DNA from 2 places in the Enterobacter sp. H2G27 genome. Region 2 is predicted to be linked to the other one. Evidence: predicted binding sites of a transcription regulator. Region 2 holds the regulator's gene; the other holds the start of a gene.

Region 1 (4,219 bases), 2.6 Mb from region 2:
AGCAGCGCCAGCTTCTCGCGGGTGCGCAGCAGAACCTGGGTCTGCACGTCGAACTCTTCGCGGCTGACTAAATCAAGGCGAACCAACTGCGCCTGCAGCGTCTGGCGGATTTTCTTTTCTACGTCATCACCAAATTCACGAATGCCTTTTGGCATAGATTCATGAACCTGACGCGCGATCTGCTCAATTTTTTTCGGGTCAATCATTGTCGTTTCCCTTGATGGAAAGGTGTTAGTGTCCATTGTAGCGCGTCATGCCCGGGGTAAACAAAATTGTTTGATGCTTATGCATTGCCCAGGATAATCAATAGCGTTATAGTTATCTCGCTTATTCTCAGGGCGGGGCGAAATTCCCCACCGGCGGTAAATCAGCGTGACGCTGAAAGCCCGCGAGCGCTTTGGGTGAAAACTCAAAGGTCAGCAGATCCGGTGTAATTCCGGGGCCGACGGTTAGAGTCCGGATGGGAGAGAGTAACGATCAAGTCGGGCATGGGCCCGCTCACGTTATCTTTTTGCCGCTTATACGGCGCTCCTAAGACTGCCCTGATTCTGGTAACCATAATGTTAATGAGGTTTTTTTACCATGAATCAGACGCTACTTTCCTCTTTTGGCACTTCAACTCAACGTGTTGAACATGCACTGGATGCACTGCGCGAAGGCCGCGGTGTGATGGTGCTTGACGATGAAAACCGTGAAAACGAAGGCGACATGATTTTCGCCGCCGAAAACATGACCGTTGAACAGATGGCGCTGACCATCCGTCACGGCAGCGGCATCGTATGCCTGTGTATTACCGAAGATCGTCGTAAGCAGCTCGAGCTGCCGATGATGGTCGAAAACAACACCAGCGCCTTTGGTACCGGTTTTACCGTGACCATTGAAGCGGCGCATGGCGTGACCACCGGTGTGTCTGCGGCTGACCGTCTGACTACCGTACGTGCCGCCATTGCTGATGATGCGAAGCCATCCGATCTGCACCGTCCAGGCCACGTCTTCCCGCTGCGCGCGCAGGCGGGCGGCGTGTTGACCCGCGGCGGTCACACCGAAGCGACGATCGACCTGGTGACGCTGGCGGGCTTCAAACCTGCCGGTGTGCTGTGTGAACTGACCAACGATGACGGCACCATGGCGCGCGCGCCGGAGTGCATCACCTTTGCCCGTCTGCACAATATGCCGGTGGTAACGATTGAAGATCTGGTCGAGTATCGCCAGGCGCACGAGCGCAAAGCCAGCTGATAATAAAAACGCCGGGATGTCCCGGCGTTTTTTTACCCGATTCCTGCGGTCTGCAGCAGAACCAGACTTAATCCCATCACCGACATTCCGCACAGCACGCCATAGCTGGGGTTGTTGTTAGGATCGATCTCCTTCGCCAGCGGCATCAGTTCATCCACCGAAAGCGCAACCATGATCCCGGCTACCGCTGCCATAATCGCTGCCATCACTACCGGAGAGACCAGGCTACCGAGGATGAGCCAGGCCAGCACGCCGCCAAGGATTTCGGCCATCCCGGAAATACCCGCCCAGAACACAGCGGTGCGTTTCGATCCCGTTGCGGCATACACGGGTCCGGCGACGGCCAGTCCTTCAGGAATATTGTGTAAGGCGACCGCCAGCGCGATGCCAAAACCCATCTCAAGATTGCTGCTGGCCGTCACGTAGGTAGCGACCCCTTCAGGGAAGTTGTGCAGGCTGATGCCAAGCGTTAACAGCACGGCGGTACGCTTGATATTGCGCGGCATAGGCGTCACGTTTTTCTGCATTAAATCCTGCGGATGCGCGTGTGGTAGCATCCGATCGAGGGCAAAGTATCCCAGCAGGCCAAAGACAAACATGCCGTAGCCCAGCAGCGGAGACATGCCTTCTGTGCCCAACGCGGCAGGCAGCATCTCCATCAGGGAGATGAGCAGCATGATCCCGGCAGCAAAGCCCAGTGAAAAGGCCAGTACGCGGTTAGAGGGCTTTTGGCCGAGCACGCCGAGGATCGCACCGATGAAGGTCGCGGCGCCCGCCAGTATGGTCAGGATCAAGGGGACTGACATGCATTGCTCCTTATGATAATCATTCTCATTAATATAAATGATTCATTTCTGGCAAAGCGAGGGTGAAAACCCGGCTTTACACATTCCTTACATTCAAATTTCCTGATGATGATCTTCACGCTTATCTGCGTTCATCTTTGCCGGATTGCGCGTAATGTAGCACCATTAAATTGACACCTTCTGTAAGGATATCACCATGACTTCTTCCCGTATGCCAGCCCTGTTTTTAGGCCACGGTAGCCCAATGAACGTTCTGGAAGACAACGTCTATACCCGCGCCTGGCGTCATCTGGGCGAGACGTTGCCGCGTCCGAAAGCGATCGTGGTGGTGTCTGCGCACTGGTTTACCCGTGGTACAGGCGTGACCGCCATGGAAGCGCCAAAAACCATTCATGATTTTGGCGGCTTCCCGCAGGCGCTATACGACACGCATTATCCGGCCCCCGGCTCGCCCGAGCTGGCACAAAGGCTGGTGGATTTGCTGGCGCCTGTCCCTGTGACGCTGGATAAAGAAGCCTGGGGCTTTGACCACGGCTCCTGGGGCGTGCTTATTAAAATGTATCCTGATGCGGATATCCCGATGGTGCAGTTGAGCATCGACAGCACCAAACCGGCCGCCTGGCATCTTGAGATGGGGCGTAAGCTGGCGACCCTGCGTGATGAAGGCATCATGCTGGTGGCGAGCGGCAACGTGGTGCATAACCTGCGTACCGCACGCTGGCACGGTGAGAACACGCCGTACCCGTGGGCGACCGCCTTTAACGACTACGTTAAAGCGAACCTGACCTGGCAAGGCCCGGCTGAGGAGCATCCGCTGGTGAACTATCTGGATCACGAAGGTGGTTCGCTCTCTAACCCGACACCGGAACACTTCCTGCCGCTGCTGTACGTTCTTGGCGCGTGGGATGGTCAGGAGCCGGTGACGATCCCGGTCGACGGTATCGAGATGGGGAGTCTGAGTATGCTGTCGGTGCAGGTGGGATAATAAAAGCAAAACGGCAACCTCAGGTTGCCGTTTTTAGTGTTTGCCCCCTCTCCCTGTGGGAGAGGGGCGGGGTGAGGGCATCAGGCCGCAGTCTTACTCCACGAAAATGTGCGGATAGAACCGCGACAGATCCTGCGTGATCAGCGCGCGATCTTCGCGAATTCCAATTCCGGCAGGCTGATCGTTGATGAGCCAGCTGCCAATCAGCGTATAGCTGTCGCCAAATTTTGGAAGTTGATAGAACTCCTGGACGATCATCCCTTCTTCGCCGTACGGCCCTTCAACCGCTTCCAGCGTCTTGCCGTTTTCGATAATCGACACGTTTGCGCCTTCGCGTGAGAAGATCGGCTTGACGACGTACTTCTCCATTTGCGGGTAATCATCTTCTGCAAAGTACGCCGGCAGCAGGTTCGGATGGTTCGGGAACATCTCCCACAGCATCGGCAGCAGGGCTTTGTTGGAGATAATGCTCTTCCAGGCCGGCTCAAGCCAGCGCACGCCAGCATCTTCCAGCTTGGTGGAGAACATCTCGCGCAGCATGTATTCCCACGGGTAGAGCTTGAACAGGTTGCTGATCACCTGGTCCTGCATGTCCGTGAACTGACCTTTTTCACCCAAGCCGATATCCTCGATATAGAGGAACTCGGTCGCCACCTCCGCTTCAGCGGCGCAATCCTGCAGATACTGAACCGTGCCACGGTCTTCTTCCGTGTCGCGGCAGCAGGCGAGATGCAGCAGGTTGAAGCCAAACTGCTCGCGCAGCTCGGCGAAGCGCTCGATCAGCTTCTCCTGCAGGCTGTTGAACTGGTCGCTGCCTTCCGGCAGGTTTCCGGCATTGGCCTGGTCTTCCAGCCAGATCCACTGAAAGAACGCCGCTTCGTACAGGGACGTTGGGGTATCGGCGTTGTTTTCCAGCAGCTTAGGCTCGCCTTTGCCGTCCCATGCCAGATCCAGGCGAGAGTAAAGCGAAGGCTGATTCGTTTTCCACGACTGGCGGACAAAGCTCCAGGTGTGCTTTGGAATGCGGAACTTTGCCATCAGCTCGTCGCTGTCGATGACTTTTTCCACCACCTTCAGGCACATCTGGTGCAGCTCGGCCGTTACCTCTTCCAGCTTCTCAACCTGGGCCAGCGTGAGCTTGTAATAGGCGTCTTCACACCAGTACGGCTCGCCGTACATGGTGTGGAAGTTA
Region 2 (4,219 bases):
TGGATACGCTGGATGCCAACGACCTGCAAAAGGTGACCCTCATCGGGCATTCAATGGGTGGCAAAGCGGTGATGGCCCTGACGGCACTGGCCCCGGAGCGTATTAACGGCCTGGTTGTAATTGATGTTGCGCCCGTGGATTACGACGTCCGCCGCCACGACGAAATTTTTGCCGCCATCAATGCGGTCACCAAAGCGGGCGTCGCGACACGCCAGCAGGCGGCTGCCGTCATGCGTGAGCATCTTGATGAAGAAGGCGTAGTCCAGTTCCTGCTGAAGTCGTTTGTTGACGGCCAATGGCGTTTTAACGTGCCGGTGCTCTGGAACCAGTACAACAACATCGTGGGCTGGGAAACCGTCCCCGCCTGGCCGCACCCTACCCTCTTTATTCGCGGCGGTAACTCTCCTTACGTTACCGACGCGTACCGCGACACGCTGCTGGCCCAATTCCCGCAGGCTCGCGCCCACGTGATTGCCGGTGCCGGGCACTGGGTGCATGCGGAAAAACCTGACGCCGTGCTGCGCGCCATTCGCCGCTATCTCGCTGATACGACAAATTGATTAAAAAGAAAGCGACTGGAAGGCTGCGGGCTTCCAGTCGTTGGCGTGCCGTTTTTGGTGATGTATGATGGCGCGCTTATCGCCCGGGCATTAGCAGGGCGGCGTGTTTCCCCCGAAGTCTCAGAATCATGGCCAAAGAACAAACGGACCGTACGACACTAGATCTGTTCGCGAATGAGCGTCGCCCGGGACGACCGAAGACGAATCCGCTTTCGCGCGATGAACAGCTGCGTATCAATAAACGCAATCAGCTTAAACGCGATAAAAATCGCGGGCTTAAGCGTGTCGAACTGAAGCTTAACGCCGACGCCGTCGATGCGCTGAACGAGCTGGCTGACGCGCGAAATATCAGCCGCAGCGAGCTCATTGAAGAGATGTTAATCGCCCAGCTTGAGACGTTACGCAGCCAGGCATAAGTCTGAAAATCCTCTTTATTACCCTTTTCATGTAGCACAGAGTGCAGTCCTGCGCGATAGCTGTTTCCGCAGGGTTGCCAGTTCTGCTATTATTGCCCTTATCCGTGGCCGAATTGCGCCACCATACTATTAAGTTTCAAGAGGTTATTTTACTCATGGCAATCATCGGCATTTTCTTTGGCAGTGATACCGGCAATACCGAAAATATCGCAAAAAACATTCAAAAACAGCTCGGTAAAGACGTTGCTGATGTGCATGACATTGCCAAGAGCAGCAAAGAAGATCTGGAAGGCTATGACATTCTGCTGCTGGGTATCCCAACCTGGTACTACGGTGAAGCCCAGTGCGACTGGGATGATTTCTTCCCGACGCTGGAAGAAGTGGACTTCAACGGTAAGCTGGTTGCCCTGTTTGGCTGCGGTGACCAGGAAGACTACGCTGAGTATTTCTGTGACGCGCTGGGGACCATCCGCGACATCATTGAGCCGAACGGCGCGGTTATCGTAGGCCACTGGCCGACCGCTGGTTACCACTTCGAAGCGTCTAAAGGCCTGGCCGATGACGATCATTTCGTGGGTCTGGCCATCGACGAAGACCGTCAGCCAGAACTGACCGCAGAGCGCGTTGAGAAATGGGTTAAGCAGATCCGTGAAGAACTGCACCTGGACGATATTCTTAACGCCTGATTTTTCTCGCGGCGCAACGGCGGTTGCGCCCGCGCACCAGGTCAAACCGATTAAATTAATTGCTACAATCTTTTAACTTTTTCGCCCAGACCTGTACAATGTCTCCCTGATAAAATGTGGTTTTCCATTGAGCAAGTTTGTTGGTGATACCCCATTTTTATAAGCATATTTTGCCTGAGACTTGCAGTTTTCATTTAGCCATGGCAGTTCTATAATGAGACGCATTATCCCAGGTGCATTTTCTGTCACTTCCTACAGAAGTGAATCGTTTAGCAACAGGACAGATTCCGCATGACTGACAACAATACCGCATTAAAGAAGGCTGGCCTGAAAGTTACGCTTCCTCGGTTAAAAATCCTCGAAGTGCTTCAGGGTCCAGACAATCACCATGTCAGTGCGGAAGACCTTTATAAACGTCTTATCGACATGGGTGAAGAGATTGGGCTGGCTACCGTCTATCGCGTGCTGAACCAGTTTGATGACGCGGGCATTGTCACCCGTCATAATTTCGAAGGCGGTAAATCTGTTTTCGAACTGACCCAGCAGCAGCACCACGATCATCTGATCTGCCTCGACTGCGGCAAGGTCATTGAATTCAGCGATGATTCCATCGAAGCGCGCCAGCGTGAAATCGCCGCGCGTCACGGTATCCGCCTGACCAACCACAGCCTGTACCTTTACGGTCACTGCGCTGAAGGCGACTGCCGCGAAGATGACCACGCGCACGACGCAAAATAAGCAAGTGTTCATACTCTGAGCCAGCCGAAAGGTTGGCTTTTTTTTGCCAGAAAAAAGCCCGGTAAGCGCAGCGCCACCGGGCGTAAAACAACTTATTTATTATTGTTGCGTATCTCGTTCCAGATCTTATTGCAACGCTTGGCCACTTCCTGATCGTTACCGGTTTTACGCGCCTGGATACAGGCCTGGTAATCCATCACGCGGACATTCTCCCGCGTCGCAAACTGCTCATGCGCTTTCTCTTTCTTCAGCACGTTCAGCACGCTCTGACAGGCTTCAATTTTCTCCGGCGATCCTTCTGCTGTATTAATACAGGCGCTATAGGCCTCCTTCAGCCGGGAATCTTCTTTCGGTGCCTCACTCTGAGCACACGCCACCAGCCCTGATGCCAGTAACGCGACGATTACGATTTTTTTCATCATATGCAGTCTCCGGTCCGGCGGGATCTAACCCGCCGGAAGATTCATCAGAGGATAGTGAACGGTGCGATAACCATGAATTTCACGTCACGTTCATCCTGGAAGATGTTGCCGTAACCGCCCGCGTAGCTCGGGATATCGGAGTGGTTGTCATACTGAGTGAAGTGCAGTTTGAACATTGTGCCTTTCGCGCGGCCATCCTGCAGGGTATAGATAGCATCGAGGCTGTAAGAAGACTCTTTCAGGCGATAGTTGGGATCGTAGTATGCGTCCGGAGTTGCCATATCGGCAGGTTTTGCATCCCAGGCGTAAGCGTAAGAAGCGCCCACCGCCCAGCCAGGCAGGTTCCAGTTTTTCAGGTCGTACATTGCGCCGAAGAAGACCGCTTTCTCGCCGTCGGCGTTGAAGTCTGAGCGGTTATCCCACCAGATATCAAGACGACCGTTGGATGAGGCATAGGTCGGGGTCATACGCTGCAGGAAGTAGCCCTGCTGCCCTTCCGCCTTCACCCATGTTCCTTCCAGACGTAAATCAACCTGACCGACCTTATAGCCGAAGGTTAGCGCCTGCAGCCACGCGGTGCCATCATAAATGTCATTGACGCCACCGTTGCTGACTTTGTCGCGCGTACCGTAGAACTGATAGCTGGTACTCAGCGGGCTACCCGCGACATCAAACTTATAGCTGGCCTTGGCAAAGTACTGATCGATATACCCTTGCGCCTGGCCAAATGCTGCTTCGAGAACCAGATCGTTTTTGAAGTCGTATTTCGCCCCCAGCGAGTGGAGATAATCGACTTTGGTTTTCTTATCGTTCTGGTAGAACTTGTCCATCTCGATGTGCCAGGGTGCTTTGTACTCGTTGGTCCACATATAGGAGAAGCTCAACGCACCCGCATCACCGTAGTCAAAGTTCGCCCCGGCTTCCGCACCCTGATAGGTACCCGGCATAAAACTCCAGTGCGGTGCTAACAGGGTCTGGCCAGTTGGCTGAATATAACCACCGCGCGCCCATACCGGACCGTATTTAAATTTTGCAGCGGCTTTGTAAAGGCTGATGCCGCTCTTATCCCCGGACCAGTCTTCTTTATACGCTTTATTGCTGGAGGAGAAGGCAATTTCATTCGGGTGGGCGCTGTCGCCGTTTTCCGCCATTTCAATCGCGGTAAACGCAGCAATATCCAGACCGAACATATCCGCGGCATAGCCTGACTGGAAGTCCAGGTTGGCGTTCCAGGTGGAATGAGAAAGGTTGGTTTTGTATTTGTCTTCGGTGACGTCTTTACGGTCACGTTCACGCTGCCAGTAATAGATACCGCCCGTGAGGGTAGAATCGTCGATGAAGCCTGCCGCTTTCGCCTCTGGTGTCACCACCAGGCCCGACATTGCTGTCACACCGGC

Evidence for each region. Region 2 encodes Fur, which represses iron uptake genes when iron is present. Its sites were predicted from a motif close to ATAATAATGAGAACNACTATCAA; they were not measured.
Region 1: a site for Fur is predicted at 2,055-2,077, ahead of zupT (zinc transporter ZupT). Genes of this name have one in related genera too.

What each region holds. Positions count from the first base shown of each region.
Region 1 is NZ_JBSVSI010000001.1:3,595,368-3,599,586, reverse strand. It holds gene ubiK (ubiquinone biosynthesis accessory factor UbiK) at 1-206, opposite strand, end outside; FMN riboswitch at 326-476, shown strand; gene ribB (3,4-dihydroxy-2-butanone-4-phosphate synthase) at 583-1,236, shown strand; gene zupT (zinc transporter ZupT) at 1,269-2,042, opposite strand; gene ygiD (4,5-DOPA-extradiol-dioxygenase) at 2,239-3,027, shown strand; gene ACW9E7_RS16985 (glutathionylspermidine synthase family protein) at 3,121-4,219, opposite strand, start outside.
Region 2 is NZ_JBSVSI010000001.1:1,014,316-1,018,534, reverse strand. It holds gene ybfF (esterase) at 1-560, shown strand, start outside; gene ybfE (LexA regulated protein) at 689-976, shown strand; gene fldA (flavodoxin FldA) at 1,132-1,662, shown strand; gene fur (ferric iron uptake transcriptional regulator) at 1,954-2,400, shown strand; gene chiQ (ChiQ/YbfN family lipoprotein) at 2,493-2,819, opposite strand; gene chiP (chitoporin ChiP) at 2,867-4,219, opposite strand, start outside.